3 regions of the Bifidobacterium adolescentis ATCC 15703 genome follow, and region 2 is predicted to be linked to each of the others. Evidence: riboswitches for the same ligand, from Rfam matches in the RefSeq annotation. Region 2 holds a riboswitch; each other region holds the start of a gene.
What was found. Region 2 has a riboswitch for thiamine pyrophosphate ahead of BAD_RS04985 (solute carrier family 23 protein). Riboswitches for the same ligand answer to the same signal wherever they lie in the genome.
Positions count from the first base shown of each region.

Region 1 (6,741 bases), 260 kb from region 2:
TGGCTTGGCTCAACGCCACTTCCACGCGTGGTCCATCGGACCGGAACCATGTCCAAGATCGAGCTGCGCTTCCAAAGCGCCGGTCAGGTACAGCTTGGCATGGTCGACGGCCGTCGGCAGCGCCTCGCCAAGAGCCAAATGGCTGGCGATGGCGGAAGACAGTGTGCAGCCGGTGCCGTGCGTGTTCGGGTTGTTGATGCGACGGGAACGGAACCAGGTGATCTTGCCATCCGGCTCGACAAGCACGTCACTCGCGTCATGCGTGCCGTGGCCGCCCTTGACGAGCACCGCGCAGCCGAAATGGCCGGCGAGCAGATGACCTGCGGTCACCATGTCGTTCTCGGTGGAGATGGATTCGCCGTTCTCATAGTCGATTGCGCCCGCACCCTGCTCTACGGCCAAGTCGCACAGTACCTGGGTCTCCGGCATGTTCGGCGTGATCACAGTGGCCAGCGGGAACAGTTTGGACGTCAGCGCCGCGATGGCATCATCCTCGATGAGCTTCGCGCCGGACGTGGCCACCATCACCGGGTCGAGCACCACGTTCTTCGCGTTGTGCGCGGTCAGACGGTCGGCGATCACGGTGATGAGCTCGGCGCTGGACACCATGCCAATCTTCACCGCCACCGGCGGAATGTCTTCGAACACCGCGTCGATCTGCGCCGCAAGCATTTCCGGGGGAGTGTTGGTGACCATCGTCACGCCGGTGGTGTTCTGCGCGGTCAGCGCCGCGATCGCGGTCATGCCGAACACGCCGTTGGCGAGCATGGTCTTCAAATCCGCCTGAATGCCGGCACCGCCGGACGAATCCGATCCTGCGATGCTCAATACCGGTGGCAATGTGCTGGTCATGGTAACTCTCCTTATTAGGCTCACTGATTCATTGATTATCTTCACTGAGCTCACTGATACAGTGTAGAACCACCTTTGCGGAACTTCTCGCTCATCTCAGCGGGCTTGTCGATTTCCTGTACGACGGACTACTTCACACGCGGCGCATAGCCGTGCTTCGCGTCGCCGCGCACCGCCTTCCAGCGCGTCACCATTTCGCGGGTGGCCGCTTCCGGATCGTCGGCACCGGCGATCGCGGACACCACGAACCAGCCGGCCGCCTTCGAACGGGCCAGCATCTCCATATCGTCGGCATGTACGCCGCCGCCGACCACTACCGGGAACTCGCTCGCCGCGCAAATCGCGTTGATCTGTTCCTCGTCAAGCGTGTGCCCGGAACCGTCGTTGCCGCCCACGGAAGCCTCCGGCTTGGTGGTGGACACATGTAGCGGGCCGGCGCCGATGTAGTCGATGCAGCCGCTCGGCAGCTCGTTGATAAGCTTCACCAGACTTTCGGTCTCGGCGGACAGGCCCACGATGGCATCCTCGCCGAGCAGCGCGCGAGCCTCCTGCGGTTCCATATCGGTCTGGCCGATATGCACGCCATCCACCTTGATGCCCTTGTCGCGCGCCTGCCACACCACATCCACGCGGTCGTCGATCACAAACGCCACGGAATCGGACTTGCCGCTGTTCTTGATGACCTGCGCGATATCGCGGGCCATTTCGGTGATATCCTTCGCATCCGCGTTCTTGGCGCGCAATTGGATGAACGTCGCGCCCCCACGCAACGCGTCATCCACCACATCCGTCACCGGCCGGCCCTTGCAATCCTGCGGACCGACCACGAAATACGCGCTCATATCAAAGCAGTCGCGCATCGAGGCGAATGGATAATTATTCATTGGTCTCCCCTTTGTTGTTCTTTGGGTAAGTGCTCCAGAAGAAGTCTTGTTATTTTCCGTTTATTTTCCGTCGCACCGCACTGAACGTATATATTCCGTATATACGATTGCGATGGTGCGAAACCATCCACGGAACGTTGCGGTCAGTTGGTTTCGATGATGTCGGACGCGGCCACCTGGTCGGCGGTGACGTTCCACAGCGCGTCGAGCAGCGCCACCTGGAACGAACCGGGGCCATCGGATTTGACTTCGGCGATTTCGGACGCACGATCATACAGCAGCGACGCGGCAAGGGCGGCGACCAGCGGCTCGGCCACGGCAAGATACGTTGCGGTCACGCCGCCGAGCGAACAGCCGGCGCCGGTGATCTTCGTCATCATCGCGCTGCCTCCGGGCAGGCGGAACGTGCGCTCGCCGTCGGTCACCAGATCAACCGCGCCGGACACCGCGACCGCGCCTGCTCCAACGGGGGAGCGCTTCGCCAGATGGCGGGCGAGACGCTTGGCCGCGTCGACCGCGGCATCGACCTCATCGACGGCTTCCACGCCGGCGGGACGGGTCGCGGGCGTGGTGCTGTCGGCGTCGGCGAGTCCCCACATCGCGTCGAGCGCGATGATCTCGCTGGCGTTGCCGCGCACGATGGTCGGCGGAACGTCACGGAACGATTCGAGGATGGCGGTGCGTGTCTCGCCGATGCCGGCCGCGACCGGATCGAGCACCCAGGTTTTGCCGTTCTCATGTAGCTTGCGCGCGATCTCGGGCAGCGCGTTCTTGAAGAACGGCAGCAACGTTCCCACGTTGATGTAATTGGATCCTGCGATTTCGGCGGTGGCGATCACGTCATCCGGCAGATAGCTCATGGCCGCGGTGCCGCCCGCGGCGAGCTGCGCGTTGGCCACCAGATTGATGGTTACGAAATTGGTGAACGACTGCGCCAATGGTGTCTGCCCGCGCACGTCCGTGACGGCTTGTTTGATGGCGGCACGCAATGTGCCGAGTGCGTCATTGGTGGATGGGTCATCGCTCATGATCTGCTCCCTACGTTGGTCCTAACCAACAGGTTCAAAGGGTCAGGCGTTCATGCCTATCTCAGCTTGATGGACTTGGACATCAAGCACCCCCGCATGTTTACAACAGTGGTTAATCTATCTGCGTCCCTTGACAGGCGCGATTCCGTAGGTGATTTTGGGCTTCCGTAGGTGGTTGCTGCCGGATAAGCATCGGCGAGATGCCTGGAATTAGGCGTTTGCTCGTGTCCGGATTCGAAGCTGACCGCCTACGGAACGCAAAAATCACCTACGGAACGCAGTCAGTCGCTTTGCGTCGTGTCGATGACGTTGCTGCAGTATGCCGTCCTGCCGGCAGTCACGTCGGCGTAGAAGCGCTGTTTTTCATCGATGTATGCGATGGCTTTACGCAGTTCCTCCAGTTGCGTCTCCAGATGCTCGCGTTTTTCGGCAAGGATTTCCTGACGTTCCGGTATCGATGACTCACCTTTAAGACAGAGTTGCGTGTAGTGCCGCATCTCCTTGATGCCCAGACCGCAGCGTTTGAGGCATGTCAGGCCGTTGATCCATGCGATGCATCGCTCGTCGAAGACGCGTCGGTTGTTCTGGTCTCGTTTGAGACCGGGCACGAGTCCTGAATTGCAATAGAACTTCAATGCTTCGTAATTCATGCCGGTTAGTTTGCAGGCCTGCTTCATCGTATAGGTTTTCATGTTCTTATGGAGTGGCACTGCCGTGATTGCCATACGTGGCTCCTTTCGGACGCTGCGCGGCAGGACGTTCGGCGGGTGCCGCCGGATGGGGTCGGGCTTGAGGCGCATTGTTCTTTTTGTTTGTACCTATCATGTCACATTTCCGGTTATTAATACCGGTAGATAGTACCGGCGTGCCGTAATTTGACCGGTAGCAGCTACCGGATTTTATCGTGGGGGTCAGAACGGCATACATGCCGGCACTGAATACCGACGAATTTATGGAAGGAAAAACAGTGGAATACGTGAAACTTGCCAACGGTATTGAGATTCCGAAGATCGGATACGGCGTCTTCCAGATCAGCAAGGACGATGCTCCTCGCTGCGTGCGCGAGGCCATCGAGACCGGGTACCGCCATATCGACACCGCACAGTCGTACTTCAACGAGGCCGAAGTCGGCCAAGGAATCAAGGATTCCGGTATCGATCGTAAGGATCTGTTCCTCACTACCAAGATCTGGATCAGCAATTACGGCTATGAGAACACGCTGAGGTCCGTCGATGTGTCCTTGAAGAAGCTTGGCACCGACTATCTCGATCTGGTGTTACTGCACCAGCCGTTTTCCGATACCTACGGCGCGTGGCGTGCACTCGAAAAGCTCTACAAGGACGGCGTGATCCGCGCCATCGGCGTGAGTAACTTCTATCCGGATCGTCTGGCCGATATGGTCGCCTTCAATGAGATCGCCCCGATGGTCGATCAGGTCGAGACTAATCCGCTCAACCAGCAGATCGAAGCTCGCAAGAACATGGTCAAGCGGGGCGTGGCTCAGGAAGCATGGGCTCCGTTCGGGGAGGGCATGCAGAACATGTTCTCCAATCCCACCCTGGCCAGGATCGGCGAGGCGCATGGCAAGTCCGTCGCGCAGGTGATCCTGCGTTGGCTCACCCAGCGCGACATCGTTGCTCTGCCCAAGTCCACGCACAAGGAGCGCATGGAAGAAAACCTGAACATTTTCGATTTCCGGCTCTCCGACAGCGAGATGGCAACCATCGCGGGCCTTGACACCAAGACCAGCATGTTCTTTCGCCACGACACCCCTGAGGCGGTCGACCGCTTCGTCGGTTATGTCAAGGAACGTGCCGGCCGCGAATGATTCCGGTCCATGACATGGTCGGTGCCGGCAGCACTGTGTATCTGGGCTTCCCGATTTGGTGGATGGCACCTGTTTGGCTGGTGAACGATTCCGTCAAATCCAACGATTTCGCAGGTAAGACGATCATTCCGTTCTGCACTTCCGCCAGCTCCGATATCGGCAACAGTGCATCCACGCTCCAGAAAATGGCAGGCAGCGGTACATGGCTTACCGGGCACCGTTTCTCGGAATCTGTTTCCGAGAAGGACGTGACCGATTGGCTGATTTAGTCCAAAAACGGTATCGCCGAATAGCGAAGACATGGGGCGACCATTGTACGTTCGGCTGCAGCATTTCGTGTGCTGAATAGCAGGTCGCCTCTTCCACGCTCTTTTGAGTATCCCATCCGAATGTTTAAGCCGGCGTGGAAGTAGTAAGTGGTATGTGTGCTGTCCTGCCTTGCAGGAAGACATGGCGGGCATTTTCATTATGATGAAACGTCATCAAATATCGGATTATTTCCGATAATCATTCCACGAGATGGGCTTCCCCGTATTATTTCCTGAGACGTTTGTGACGTCCCTATGTATTTGCGTGCGGGGATAGAATTGTTGACGGAAGAGAACCGTGAAAGGAATGTGCGTTGGCGAGAAATGACGGGAGTCGAAGGAGGCGGGGCGGTCTTTGCGATAGGTTGTTCGGCGATCTCAGTGCAAAAAAGTTGCGTAAGGTGTTGTTTGGCGCTGTTGCGGCAATTGTCACTGTTGCAGTTGTCCTGTTTGTGTGGAACGGTGTCGTTAAACCTGTTTTTGACAATGCAAGGACCGAATCTACCATCAGTGTGGAAAGCCAGTTGCAGGCGGCTGTGAATATCGACGATCTATCGACCGCGAAATTCCATTATGGCGGTGTTGCTGTAAAGAAAGACAATGCTGGTAAGGACAAGTGGCATGTTGCATATGAGGCGACGGTGACTGCTGGCGTCAAGATGAGCGATATCACGTTCGAAGTGGACGATACCGCGAAGACCGTCACTCCGATTCTGCCGAAGCCGACTATTGGGGACGTCGTGGTTGATAGCGGCAGCCTCGACTTTTTCGAGAACAATCCGTCCGTTGAAATTGATGAGGTGATCAAGCTTTGCAAGCAGGATGCGCAACAGGAAACCAAGACAAACGGAGACATTATTTCTATTGCTGCCAGCAATCTTGAACAAACTGTGGATGCGTTGACCAAGGATCTCGTGGAAGCAAAAGGATACAAATTGCAGAAGGCCGAGACCGTAAAGCTCACTAAGGAGACCGCGCATGCTGACGAATAATCGTTCCATGAAACGTGCGATTGCCGCATTATGTGTTGCTACGCTTGCATGTTCTGCTGTAGGGTGCGGCGAGGAAAAGAAAGAAGCTATCCCAACTTTCTCGAATGCCACGTATATCGCACAGATGGCCACATTAAAATGTTATTACCACAACACGGCCAAGCTCAGTCATGAGGGATCGTGGTTTTTCAATAATGGCTACAAACGTATGTGGATGGAATACAGTGGCATCGTGAAGTACGGTATTGATGCCGATAAAGTAACAATTAGTCCAGATGCCAACGGTCATAAAGTAATCATTACCGTGCCTCCAGCTCACGTGTTGGATGATCCGGACGTAAATGAGAAGTCGTTCAGCAAACCGCTGGTGAGCACTGGTTTCGCCACTTCGATTACCGCCGAAGAGAAAACGGAAATGTTTGATAAGGCCCAGCAAAGCATGCTGAAGCAGGCGAAAACCGATTCGGCGTTGCTTGCCCAAGCCGAAGCTCGCGCGTGGACTATTCTAGAGCAGTATGTGCGCAATGTGCTTGGCGACGACGCGAAGAACTGGACTATCGAATTCAAGGATGTGCAATAGTCGCCAAGCGGAAACCGACTCACATCACCCGCAATTGCCATCGTGGATGGCTGTGGCCAGCTGGTCGCTGTGCGCATCCATCGCGTATTCGGCGACGCCCTGCTGCTGGTCGGCGATGCGGTTGCGATCGGCCCCGAAAAACAGCACCGAATAGGAATTCGTCACCGCCTCGGTGCGGTCGGCCGCGATCGTCGGTTGGGTGGTGCCGCAGGAGACCATGATCGAACGGTGCGAGAGCTCGTGCTTGACCATGTCCACCAGCCAAGGGC
Region 1 covers NC_008618.1:1,412,435-1,419,175, reverse strand. The annotation lists gene thiD (bifunctional hydroxymethylpyrimidine kinase/phosphomethylpyrimidine kinase) at 10-852, opposite strand; partial or broken gene BAD_RS06065 (thiamine phosphate synthase) at 987-1,736, opposite strand; gene BAD_RS06060 (hydroxyethylthiazole kinase) at 1,880-2,764, opposite strand; TPP riboswitch at 2,755-2,868, opposite strand; gene BAD_RS06055 (MerR family transcriptional regulator) at 3,046-3,489, opposite strand; gene BAD_RS06050 (aldo/keto reductase) at 3,717-4,592, shown strand; gene BAD_RS06045 (flavodoxin) at 4,589-4,861, shown strand; gene BAD_RS06040 (DUF4230 domain-containing protein) at 5,215-5,892, shown strand; gene BAD_RS06035 (DUF4230 domain-containing protein) at 5,879-6,472, shown strand; gene BAD_RS06030 (hypothetical protein) at 6,497-6,741, opposite strand, start outside.
Region 1: another riboswitch for thiamine pyrophosphate. It lies ahead of BAD_RS06060 (hydroxyethylthiazole kinase); the one in region 2 lies ahead of BAD_RS04985 (solute carrier family 23 protein).

Region 2 (6,741 bases):
CTCGTCTGCGTGTTGTGCGATAAAGTTCGGCAGGTCGATGATGAGGGCCTTGAGAATCACGACGCTGAACGCGCCGACCAGAATCGAATTCGAGAAGAACACGTGCGCTCCTCCTTCAAGACCACTCAACGCGTTCGGCAGGGCGATGCCAAGCAGCAGGGAAAGGCCGATCACCACTTGGGTGCGGTCGTCGCTTTCCACCTTGCGCAGCGTGTTGAAGCCGGTGCTGATGAGGCTTGCGGCGGCCGGCAGGAAGATGGCGCCGATCACGGGAGATGGGATGAGCGACAGCACTGCGCCCGCCTTCGGAATGAAACCAAGCACCACGAACACCACGCCGGCAATGATCACCGGCACGCGGGTGCGGGTCTTGCCTTCGTCGGTGACTTTGAGCAGCGCCACGTTCTGCGGATACGCGGTGGTGGTGAAACCGCCGATCAGCGAGGAGATCGCCGAACCGGCGGCCTCTCCGGCAAGACCGTAACGCACCTGGCGGTCCTGGAGCTTCGTGCCTTGGATCTCCGTGGCCGCCTGATACACGCCGAGGGCTTCCATGATGGCCACCAGATAGGCGATGAAGAACGGTACGAAAATCGCCGCGTTGAAATCGAAACCGCCATACGGCATGAACTTGGGCAGGCCGAGCCACGGCTTGGAGGCCACCGCGGAGAAGTCGGCCATGCCGAACGCCAGAGACAGCGCGGTGCCCACGACCAGTGCGATCAGATACGACAGCGCCTTCACCATGCCCTTGCCGAACTGGGAAAGCACCACCACCAGCACGCAGGTGATGATGGAGACGGCCAGCGTCTTCGGATCGGCGGAGCCCTTGTCTCCCGGCGCGCCGCCAAGGAACTCGCTCAATGTGAATCCCGACAGGGAGACGCCGACGAGGAAGATGATCACGCCCGATACGATCGGGGCGAACAGGAACCGCAGCTTCTCGATCACACGCGTCAGGCACAGCACCAGGAAAATCAGCGAGCTGATGAAGATGGACGTGCCGGCCGCGGCAAGTGATCCGGCGGTGCCGGCGGCGATCATCAGCGCGTCGAACGCCGCGGAAGGACCCTGAACGATGGGCAGGCGCACCAGTTTCGTGGCCTGGATAAGCGTGACCAGGCCGGAGACGATGAAAATGGCGTTCACCATGTTCGACGACAATGCCAACGGCAGACCGATGGCGCCCGCCACGAACACCGGATCAAGCCACACGTTTGATACGAGCACATGCTGCAATCCCAGCAGGGCGTTCTTCGGCGTGACCTTCTTTTCGGCTGACGAACCGGCTTCCGCCACGCTCGTTTCGGTTTTCTTTCTGGTTGCGGCATCGCCGTGCGGCTGCGTCTGTGTCGATGGCTTTTCGTTGGCCATGGTGTCCCTTCTCGACTTCCATTGGGTATGTGCACAAGCCGAAATACAACGGAGATCGTCTCTACGGGACGCGACGCGTTTTGCCGGTACTGTTCCTACGCAAGCATTACCTTGATCAGGTCAAGGGTCCGGGCGGTCGCCCGTCTCAGCCGTATTCGGCACCCCTGTACTTCGACGCGCCCAATCATAACGCCACCGTCCAACCGAAACAGGAAAAAATACGGCATGCGTGTCCGTTGCATGGGGACGCATGCCGTATTTCTTTTCGAGAAGCTGCCGACGCTTATCTGCGACGCCTGATGGGAGCCAGCTCGAACACCTCGTCGGACGTCTTCGCCACTTCCGGACTGTGCGTGACGATGATGACGCAACGATGCCCATCATGCGCCAACGTTCGGGAAATACCCATGATGTCGTCCTGGGTGGCCAGGTCGAGATTGCCGGTCGGCTCGTCAGCGACGATGATGGAAGGGCCGTAGCTTAGCGCGCGGGCGATCGCCACACGCTGCTGTTCGCCGCCGGACAGGTGCAGAATCCGCTCGTTCGCGTATTCCTTCGGCAGATGCACCTGTTTGAGCAATTCTTCGACGATTGCTTTCTTCGGCTTGTCGAACGATTTGCCGGACGCGTCCATCGACAGGATGATGTTCTCCGCCACCGTAAGGTTCGGCAGCAGGTTGAAGCTTTGGAAGATCACGCCGCTGTCATGGCTGCGAAAACGGTATCGGTCTCGTTCCGACAGGTCGGTGCCGTCGACCAGCACCATCCCTTCCGTGGGATTCGCCAGTCCCGAGATCAGTGATAGCAGCGTGGTTTTGCCTGCTCCGGACGGTCCGGTGATGGCATGCACTTTGCCGGCTTGGAAATCGTGGCTGATGTTTTTCAGCACGCGTTTGCCGCCTTTGGTGTAGGCATAACTGACGTTATCCAGCTGCAGCGTAGGCGGGCCGGTCTGCTGCGATTGTGCGCCGTTGGTCTCGACGGCTTCTTTTGCGATTGCCGTATTGGCGGTATCCGCGGAATTCGTTGTCATGGGAGGTCCTTTCCAGAAAAAACGTGCGATTGGATTGTCAGGAACGGTCGGCGAGCGATTTGGAGATGATGGCATCGCCATCACTGCTCGCGTCATAGCCGAACACCTTGCCCTTCACCATGGTGAAGCTGCCATTGGAGGCGTTGGCGATGGCCTCGTCGCTGGAGAAGCCGATTAGGGAGAAATCGCCGCTGACCATGCCCGCGCCGTCTTTGCTGCCCGCGACGTCGCCCATTTGTCCGTCGGGGACGCCGGGCTGTTCATCCTGACGGTTGCCGTTATCCGTACCGGCGGTATCAGACGAATCCTTCATATTGGACGAGCCGGACGAGCTGGAGGAATCCGAACCGGACGAATCGGTGACCGGCTGGAAATCGTCGGTCGCCGCCAACCCCGTGGTCTCCATATAATATGTGGATTTCACCGCGGATGAAGCCTTCGCGTACTTCTGATAGTCGGCAAGCGAAAACTGCTTGTCGGCCAAAGCGGAACGCATGGCGTCGAAGTCAGGTTTGGCGGAAGCATCGGACGAATCGGAATCCGACTTGGACTGCTCGCGCGATTCGGAAATGAGTTTGCCGCGATCAAGGCTGATCTGCGCGGTGACGGTGGTGTTATCTAATCCGCTGCTTCTTGCGGTGGCGGCCGCCTGCCGGATGGATAGGCCGATTGTGGCGGCAGCGGCGATGATGGTCACGATGACGATGATGAGCATATTGCGTCCCTTGTTGCGGGTGACGCTTTTCCATGCGTTTTTGACGACGAACATGGCTGTTTCCTTATGTGTTTCGATAGATATGAGCGATTGATGGTTCCGCGCCGCTCGCGATCGGCGTTTATGCTGATGGTAAAAGTTGTATCTTGGCATACAACAGAAAGACGCTTTGTTCGCGCTGGGATGTGGCTGGATGTTTTCTGGACGCCTCGAAACATGACATGGCCGCGTCGCCAACCGCTTCGAAGGTGTTAGGCTAACGCGTATGCCTATGAAATCCGAAGTCATTGCAAACCCAAGGGCCGAACGCGTCCGCAGGGTCTCCGAACTTGCCGACAGGAAAGGCCGCAAGCGGTCCGGCAGGTTCATGGTGGAAGGACCGCAGTCGGTACGTGAACTGCTCTCCTGGCATCCCGACATCGTCGAGGATCTGTATGTGGAGGTCGTCTCTGCCGAGCCGGACGCGGCTTTCATCACGCCTACCGTGGCGCAGATGGCCGGCAAGGCCATGCAGGCCGGTGCTTACGTGCATAAGGTGACGCATGCCGTCATGCAGCACATGAGCTCCGACGCGCAGGGAGTGCTCGCCGTCGCCGACATGCGCGCTTTCCTCGATTCCGCCGTCATTGATGGCGATTTCGACGAACGCACGATGGTCGCCGCGTTCTGGCAGGTGCGCGATCCGGGCAACGCCGGCACCGTGATTCGTTCCGCGGATGCGGCCGGTTGCGCGGGCGTGGTGCTGGTGGACGACTGCGTGGACATCTTCAACCCGAAGGTGATTCGTTCCACTGCTGGCTCGCTGTTCCATCTGCCGGTCGTCTCCATGGGTACGGACGAGTATTTCGATTGGTGTGCGGAACGTGGACTCGCCGTGTACGCCGCCGACGTGTATGGTACCGATGCACGGCCGCCGGAACCGCTTACGGACGTGCTTGCCGTACCGCAATCACTTGCGCAAGCCAAGACGGTGCTGTTCGGCAACGAGGCGCGCGGGCTGACCCAGGATGTGTTGGAACGCGTCGACAGAATCGTGTCGATTCCCATCTACGGCAAGGCGGAATCGCTCAATCTCGGCACCAGTGCGGCGGTGATGCTGCTGAGCTTGGCTATGTCGAGTCATGTTGAAAGAATGTGAAGTCGTAAAAACGTTGGAATTGCGCGTTTTATGCGTAAAACAAACGGTTGATAAGAAAGGTATCTCGTGGCAGAGGGTGCGGTATTCGACGCCCAAGCGGTAACCGATGCGGTTGCCGAGGGCATCGCGAAAATCGAAAACGCCTCCACAATGGAGGAATTGAAAGCCATCAAGACGCAGTACGCCGGAGCGGAATCCGCGATGACGCAGGCCAGCAAGGCCATCGGCGCGTTGCCGAAGGACCAGAAGAAAGACGCCGGTAAGCTCATGGGCAAGCTTCGCGCCGACTTCGGTCGTGCGTTCGGCACCAAGGAAAAGCAAGTCAAGGCCGAAGAAGAGGCCCGCGAGCTTGCTGCCGAAACCGTGGATATGACCTTGCCGGTCAACCGCAAGCCGCTTGGCGCCCGCCATCCGCTGCCGAAGCTGATGGAGGATGTCGAGGACTTCTTTATCTCCATGGGCTGGCAGATTTCCGACGGTCCGGAAGTGGAAACCGAATGGTATGACTTCGACGCGCTGAACTTCGGTCCGGACCATCCGGCCCGCCAGATGCAGGACACCTTCTACGTCAAGGGCAATCAGGCCAAGGACGCCGCGGGCTTTGTCGGCTCCAACATGGTGCTGCGCACCCAGACCTCGTCCGATCAGGTCCGTGGACTCATCACCCGTGGCGTGCCGCTGTACATCGCCTGCCCGGGCCGTGTGTTCCGTACCGACGAACTTGACGCCACCCACACCCCGGTGTTCCATCAGGTGGAGGCCCTCGCCGTGGACAAGCATCTGACCATGGCCGATTTGAAGGGCGTGCTCGACAAGCTTGCCGTGGCCATGTTCGGCCCGGAAGCCAAAACCCGTCTGCGTCCGAGCTACTTCCCGTTCACCGAGCCGAGCGCCGAGCTCGACCTGTGGTTCCCCGATAAGAAGGGCGGCGCCGGTTGGCTTGAATGGGGCGGCTGCGGCATGGTCAACCCGAACGTGCTGAAGTCTGCGGGCCTCGATCCTGAGGTCTACACCGGCTTCGCCTTCGGCGTCGGCGTGGAGCGTACCCTGCTGCTGCGCCACGACATCAACGACATGCACGACCTGGTGGAAGGCGACGTGCGATTCAGCGAACAGTTTGTGATGGGGGAGTGATTGACCCATGCCAATGGTTGACATTGATTGGCTCAAGGACCATGTCGAGGTTCCGGAAGGCCTTACGTACGAACAGCTTGCCAAGGATCTGGTGAAGGTCGGCCTCGAAGAGGAAGAGATCCACACCTCCCAGGTCACCGGCCCGATTGTCGTCGGCTATGTGGTCGACGCCACTCCGGAACCGCAGAAGAACGGCAAGATCATCAACTGGTGCCACGTGGACGTCGGCGACGAATACAACGAGACCGATGAAAACGGCAACAAGGTGCCACGCGGCATCATCTGCGGAGCTCCGAACATGGCAGCCGGCGAGAAGGTTGTCGTGACCCTGCCGGGCGCCGTGCTGCCAGGCGATTTCAAGATCGAACCGCGCAAGACCTACGGCCACATCTCCAACGGCATGTGCGCCTCCGAGCGCGAGCTTGGTCTGGGTGATAACCACGACGGCATCATCCTGCTACGCAAGTACGGCTTCACCCCGGAGGAATACGAAAAGCTCCAGCCGGGCGATGACGCCATGCATCTGCTGCACCTGGACCAGCCGCTGCTGGAAATCAACATCACCCCGGATCGCGGCTACGCGTTCTCCTACCGTGGCGTGGCCCGCGAATACCACCATTCCACTGGCGCCGTCTACACTGATCCGGCAACCGCCCTCGGCAAGAAGGCGCCCGTCACTCAGGGTCTGCCGGAAGGTGTCAAGAGCGACATCGAAGTGATCGTCGACGACAAGAATCCGATTCACGGTGTGGTCGGCTGCGATCGCTACTACGCGCGCGCCGTGCGTGGTTTCGACCCGGCGAGCCACACGCCGAACTGGATGCGCCGCCGCCTAATCCGCGCGGGCATGCGCTCCATCTCTTTGGCGGTGGACGTCACCAATTACGTGATGCTTGATCTCGGCCAGCCGATGCACGCCTACGATCTGGACAAGATCGAAGGACCGATCGTCGTGCGCCGCGCCAACGAAGGTGAGAAGCTCACCACATTGGACGGCAAGGACCACGATCTGAGCGTCGAGGACCTGCTGATCACCGACTCGCCGAACGGCGAGCGTGGCTCCCGTGTGCTTGGCATAGCCGGCGTGATGGGTGGCCTGTATGGCGAGGTCACTGCTGAAACTAAGAACATCCTGCTGGAATCCGCTCATTTCGACCAGGTGTCGATCGCGCGTTCCGCACGTCGTCACAAGATTCCGTCCGAAGCGTCCCGTCGTTTCGAGCGTGGCGTGGATGATCAGCTGCAGCCGGCTGCCGCCCAGATGGCCGCCGAGCTTCTGGTCAAGTACGGCAACGGCGAGCCGAGCGAGCACCCGACTGATTACAACACCGTCTGCAATCGTCGTCC
Region 2 covers NC_008618.1:1,151,724-1,158,464, reverse strand. The annotation lists gene BAD_RS04985 (solute carrier family 23 protein) at 1-1,374, opposite strand, end outside; TPP riboswitch at 1,448-1,550, opposite strand; gene BAD_RS04980 (ABC transporter ATP-binding protein) at 1,658-2,407, opposite strand; gene BAD_RS04975 (hypothetical protein) at 2,445-3,176, opposite strand; gene BAD_RS04970 (TrmH family RNA methyltransferase) at 3,388-4,260, shown strand; gene pheS (phenylalanine--tRNA ligase subunit alpha) at 4,327-5,394, shown strand; gene pheT (phenylalanine--tRNA ligase subunit beta) at 5,402-6,741, shown strand, end outside.

Region 3 (6,741 bases), 1.0 Mb from region 2:
TGTCCCATGTGTTGGTCGCCAATTCGTGGAACAGTTCCTCTTCAAAGCCCACGCGGCACCTCCTTCCGTCGCAATCGCCGTCATAATATCTTACAGTGTAAACATTTTACAGTGTAAGTTATTCCCAGGGCGATTTTGCAGCGAGCAAGCTACAGAAGGCACGAAAAAGGCCGCGGCCCGAATCGCGATTATTGTGCGGAATCGGGCGCGGCCAATCGTACGTATTGCGCGGAATTCAGCCGCGACGGGCGTCGACGGAGGCGTTCAGCATCGCCAGCTCATCCTGCGTGAGCGTCAGTTCGGTGGCGGCGAAGGAATCGTTGATTTCCTGCGGATTGCGGGCGCTGGGGATGGTGAACAACCGCTCGTAGCGGCTCAGTTCCCAGGCGAGCACCACGCGCTGGTAGGAGCAGCCGTGGTTGCCGGCGACCGTGCGGAACGGGTCGTACGCGCGCTGGTCGAACGCGTCGAGGAAGCCGCCGAGGGGGCTCCAGCACACGAACGCGAGTCCAAGTTCCGCGCAGTGCTCCATCGTATGCTCAGGGTCGGGGTGCGAGGGCGAGAACTGGTTCTGCACGGCGATCAGCTTGTCGCCGAGAATCTCGCGGGCGATGTCGATCTGCGCGTTGTCCACGCGGGAAATGCCCGCGTACCGGATCACGCCCTCGTTAAGCAGCTGCTTCAGCGCGCCGACCTGGTCCTCATAAGCCACTTCCGGGTCCGGTCCGTGCGAATACAACAGGTCGAGCGTATCGACGCCCAAGTGCAGCGCGGATTCCTTGGCGTCACGAATCATGGTTTCGGGGCGCGAATCCGCCATCCACCCGTATTGACTGCCCGCCGCCTGCAAATGCTGGCGTTCCCCGCCAGGCCGACGACTGCAGCCCTCGGAATCCCGCCCCTGAGTGTCCGATTCTGGCGAATCGGACACAGGAGCAACAAAAGCGGGGATCTCCATGGTGCGTCGATAGCCAGTTTTCGTGGCGACCAGCACTTCATCTCGGGGGCCATTCCACGAAGCGAGCGCATCACGCACCAACTTTTCGCCGTACCCCAAATCTTTCGCAGTGCCAGTGCCAGGCTCGCTCGGCAGATAATACGACCAAGCCGTATCCAAATAGCGAACACCCGCGTCCAAACCGGCATGAATCGTACGAATCGCAGTATCGCGATCCGGACGCCCCTCAATCGCCAAAGCCATCGTTCCCATGCCGAGCCGAGGAATCGTAAATCCTGCCAACTCACCGTTCATCATCATCTTCCCCTTCCTTGCAAGCACGCAGCCGATTCGCACATGTTCACATCAAGACTAACCCAACGTGAACCGGCGCACGCTTGTCGGGCGCCTGCGCGAAGATAAAGGCACAACCGAACGGGAGCCGAAAGGCTGAGAGGGAGCTCATACAGCTTCGACCGAGGACTTGATGCGGGTAATGCCGCCGTAAGGAGACGGGTTGTTCGCGCCGCAAGGCGTATCTCATCTTCCGTTCGCGATAACCGAATATCGCGTGATTAGGGTCACGGAGGGGCGCACCACCTCATAGGGTACGGTTCCTTCGGCGACCCTTTTTTCGTACCAACCGTGAATGTCCGATTCACCGGAAGCAGACGCTCGGAAGCCCACAAAGCAGTTCTGAACGTCCGTTTCGGCGGGAACGGCACTCGTGGGGCCTGACATACAGAAGGGAACCGAAATGATCATCAACGGCAAGGAAGAGGACGTCGCCACGCCGATCACCGTGGCCGAACTAGTGGAGCAGCGCGGTCTGCGCGCCGACCGCGTGGCCGTGGAGCTCAACGGCGAGATCGTGCCGCGCGCCCAGCGTGCGCAGACGCAGCTCAAGGGCACCGACACGTTGGAAATCGTCACGTTCGTGCAGGGCGGCTGAGCACAGCAGCGAAACAAACCATACGAACGGAAACGAGAATACGAGAACAACCATGACTTTTGAACCATCCGCATCGCAGGCGCAGATCGACGCCCGCCAGCACGCTTTCGACAACCAGCCCGACCCGGCCACCTTGGTCAGCCGCGAGGAGATCCGCGCAGCCCTGCTCGACCGTCACACGGCCGCCACACAGGACAAGCTCGACGCGGCGCACGTGGCCATCTGCGGCTGCGGCGGCCTCGGCTCCACCATCGCGGTGGCGCTGACCCGCATCGGCGTCGGCCACCTGCACTTGATCGACTTCGACCGCGTGGATATGACGAACCTGAATCGCCAGCAGTATTTCCTGAAGGACCTCGGCCAGTACAAGACGGAGGCGCTGCGCAGCAATCTGCGCCAAATCAACCCGTTCACGGACATCACCATCGACACCGTCAAGGTGACCGACGAGAACGTGCCGACGCTGTTCGAAAACGAGGACATCATCTGCGAGGCGTTCGACGTGCCGGAAAACAAGACGATGCTCGTCAACGCGGTGCTGGAGAATCTGCCGGGCAAGAAGCTCGTCAGCGCGTCCGGCATGGCCGGCTTCCGCAGCTCCAACCTGGTGAGCACGCGTCGCGTTTCGAAGAACTTCTACTTCTGTGGCGATGGCGAGACGGCTCCGGTACCGGGTGCCGGCCTGATGGCGCCGCGCGTGGGCGTGGTCGCCTGCCACGAAGCGAACATGATCACGCGACTGATCCTCGGCGAGGAAGACGCCTGACGCACTGCTACGTTACTCCACTGCCGTAATCGAAATTTTTATTGCGATTACAAACGCACGTTGCACACAACACAACAGCGACGCAACGGCAACACAACAGCAGCACAGCAATCGCAACAACAACAAACACCCCAACGAAAGGAACCGACGATGAGCACCGAAAACACCATCACCACCGCAGCCGCCGACGTCGCGGCCGCACCGAACGCCACGCTCGACGAGCTGGTCGGCACCACCACGAACACGGCGATCCTGCCGGAGCCGGACGCTCATGCGTACGACGAGATCGCCACCGGCGACGCCGACCCGCTGATCCTCGGCGGGCACAAGTTCACGAGCCGTTTCATCCTCGGTTCCGGCCGTTACGACCTGAACCTCATCAAGGCGACCATCGAGAACGCGGGCACGCAGATCGTCACCATGGCGCTGCGCCGCTGCCGCACCACCGAAAACAACCTGCTCGACTACATTCCGAAGGGCATCACCATGCTGCCGAACACGTCCGGCGCACGCAATGCAGAGGAAGCGGTGCGTATTGCCCGTCTCGCGCGCGAAGTGTGCCAGACGGACTTCGTGAAGGTGGAGATCGAGCATGAGGCGAAGTATCTGCTGCCCGACAATGAGGAAACCATCAAAGCCACGAAACAGCTGGCAAAAGAAGGCTTCGTGGTCATGCCGTACATGTTCCCCGATCCGATTGCGGCGAAGCGTCTTGAAGACGCAGGTGCGGCTTGCGTGATGCCGCTTGGCGCGATGATCGGCTCGAATAAGGGTCTGCGTGCACGCGATTTCATTGAAGTGATTATCAAGAATTCCAATGTTCCGGTGATTATCGACGCTGGTATTGGCCGTCCGAGCCAGGCTGCGGAAGCCATGGAAATGGGCGCGGACGCGGTGATGGCATACACGGCCATCGCTTCCGCCGGCAATATTCCGCTGATGGCACGCGCGTTCAAGAAGGCGATCGAAGCTGGTCGTGAAGCGTATTTGTCTGGCTTGGGCAAGGTTACGGAAGATCATGCCGTGCCGTCCAGCCCAACGAACGAGGCCGACTACATCGGCTGATTCGCGTCGGTTTCGTACGATTCGTGCACTAACGTTTCGCACTGTTTTATTGCGATTACACGACGAGGGTCGGTGGAGACGCACATTTTCGCAAGGTTTCCACCGACCCTCTTTCGTCAGATGCGCGGCACGTAGCGCAACACGCGCATGCCACGCATACCGCAGCGACAGGCAATACGTCTACTTCCCTAGAGCCGCCTTCAGGTCGCGGTTCTGGAACCGCTCGTGCAGCAGGCAGTAGCCACCGAACACGACAAACCAGACCAGGCCGGCGACTGCGGAACCGAGCGTGTCGGAAGACAGGAACAACGTGACATACACGACCACGTAGAACGCGACCGCAATCCAATCGCACACCTGCCAGGCCGGCATCACGAAGCCGTCCGGCAGAAAGTCGGCGCTTTGACGGTAGCGGCGGTGAGCAAGCATCGTCAGAATGTAAATGAAGATCACGACGGCGCTGGCGGCCGAGGCGAACAGCACGAACGCGCCGGAAACGCCCGGAATCGCGTTGATCAGCGGGGAGAACAGGATCATGCAGCCGGACACGATAATCGCCTTCGCCGGAACCTTGCGGTCCGACACTTCGCCGAGACGCTGCATGGCGGGCGATTCGGAATCCTGCGCGAGCTGGTACAGATGGCGTCCAGCCGAGTAGATCAGCGAGTTAAGCGCTGACGCGGCTGCGGTGATCACCACGAAGAACACGAGCGCGGCAGCCCAGTCGAGGCCCGCGTACTTAAACACCATGATGAACGGGGAGCCGAACGAGCCGTCCGCGTTCTGGTGGAAGTTGCGCCACGGCACGATCGCCATGATGGCCACGAGCGCGCCCACGTAGAAGATGAGGATGCGCATGATCAGCTCGTTGACGGCTTTCGGCAGCACTTTGCGCGGGTTCTGGGTTTCGGACACGGTCACACCCACGAATTCGATGAGCTGGTAGGCGAAGAACACCATCTGGAAGCTCATGAAGAAGTTCATCCAGCCGTTCGGCGCGAGCTGGAAGCCGTCGGCAATGTTCGTAAGGCTCACAGTGGCACCGGAAACCGTGCCGTCCACGCCTTCGATATGCGTGGCCGGGTAGCTGAAACCGAGGAACAGCATCACCACGGCGGTGACAATCAGACCCACAATCAGCGTGATTTTGATCATGGAGAACCAGAATTCCGCCTCGCCGAACACTTTCACGGCAATGAGATTGATGCCGGTGAGCGCCACAAGGAAGCACAGTTCGATAAGCCATTTCCACGCGTTGAGGTCAATGCCGAACGTGCCGAAGAACGTGACGAAATAGGTGCTGACGGCCGTGATTTCGGTCATGCCGGTCAGGATGAGCACAATCCAGTACGTCCAGCCGGCGAATTTGCCCCACGCGCGGCCGAGGTAGCGGGTGATGAAGTTGATGAAGGTGTGCTGGCTTGGGTCGCTGTACATCATTTCGCCGATGGCGCGCATGAGCAGGAACATGATGAGGCCCACGCCGATGTACACGAAGATGATGCTTGGTCCGGTCAGCGCAATCGATTTGCCGGAGCCGAGGAACAGGCCAGTGCCGATGGTTCCGCCGATGGCGATGAATTGGACATGGCGATTTTTCAGGCCGCGTTCCATGTCGTTGTCTTTGTCGAGGCTTTCGACGGATTTGATATGCGATTGTGTGCTTTGCGCGTTCTGCGTTGCGTCAGACGCGTCGGCAGCTTGCGTGTTTGTGCCGGCCTTCCCGGTATTCGTATTCCCTAAAGTCATAATGGTCACACCCTACCGCGGGAACCGCCCAATGCGCCCGCTTTTGTCTGACAGATGACGCTTGCCGGCTCTGTTGGGAGGAACAGAAGCCGGCATGATGAAGAATGAGCGGGCTAGGCGGTCAGCTCGTCGAGTTTGGCGCGGAGGTCTTCGTTTTCGCGCTGCACCTCGTCGATGCGGCGGGCCTGCTGTCCGATGATGCTGATGGCGGTTTCGGAGTCGAGCCCACCGGCAGGCTACTGCCGTACAGGTGACCCGCGCCGGACGCAAGCGTCAGCTCGGACGTGCCGTGGTAAACCGGCAGGTTCACGGAAATCTTCGGAATACGGATGGCCCCCATCACGCCATCGCCGGAGTCGAGCAGGCTTTGATATTCCGTGTCTTTGGCGCTGGCGGAGTCGCTGGAGTTGTCTGAGCCGTCGGCGCTGGCGTTGTTGGCTGCATTCTGCGGATCGTCATACAGTTCGGCGAGCGGATCCTTCGCCTCGCCAATCACCGGCTGCCCCGACTTGGCAAGTCGCTTGTTGTACTCCCTGGCCGCGGCGAACGCCTCATCGGCCTGCGGGTATGGCCAGCCCGCCACGCGCTTTTCGGAACGCGCCGACGTGCTCGCCAGCTCGCGCGCCGAACGGTATTGCAACACTCTCGGAAACATGCCAATGCCGAGCGCGGTAAGAATCAGCACCGCCGCAAGCACGCGCATGGCAATGGACTTGTTGCGATCCGCGCGACGCTCGCGCATCGCTTCGGACGCGTCGGTCGCCTCCGCGAAAGTCGGGAGGGTGTAGGTGCAGGTGTTGCGCGTGGTGTCGTGCGGACCGCGCGAGCCGTCGTTGCCATCGTGCGAATCGCCATAAAAATCGTCGGCGCGTAAGTCCTTAATTTGCTGCGGACCGTCGCTTCTCGACCCGCCGCGCGCTCCCATGCGGAAAAACTGCCATCAGTCTTGCCCCCTTGAACTGCCAGCCATAGGGAACATTATATTGCACTCCGCCCGCGTGCCTTCTTCCCTGACGATTCCGATAATGTCGGTCGAACTTGGACGGTCTCCGGCCACAGCTCTGAGCGAACCACGTTTTACGCAAATCATGGGTTAGGACTTACGCAAATCGTGGGTTAGGTTTTATGCAAATCGCGGGTTAGCCCCAGCAAAACCCTTGCAGGAGGCCGAAATTGGCATTTTTGCCAAGAGCATCTCTAACCGAGTCTATCCATGGTCAAACTGATGGGTCTATCTGGCTTATAGATGGCGGATTTGGGGCTTTGCGGAAA
Region 3 covers NC_008618.1:121,769-128,509, reverse strand. The annotation lists gene BAD_RS00490 (MarR family winged helix-turn-helix transcriptional regulator) at 1-52, opposite strand, end outside; gene BAD_RS00485 (aldo/keto reductase) at 236-1,258, opposite strand; TPP riboswitch at 1,363-1,466, shown strand; gene thiS (sulfur carrier protein ThiS) at 1,695-1,889, shown strand; gene thiF (sulfur carrier protein ThiS adenylyltransferase ThiF) at 1,942-2,655, shown strand; gene BAD_RS00470 (thiazole synthase) at 2,806-3,720, shown strand; gene BAD_RS00465 (amino acid permease) at 3,901-5,469, opposite strand; partial or broken gene BAD_RS08680 (class C sortase) at 5,693-6,211, opposite strand.
Region 3: another riboswitch for thiamine pyrophosphate. It lies ahead of thiS (sulfur carrier protein ThiS); the one in region 2 lies ahead of BAD_RS04985 (solute carrier family 23 protein).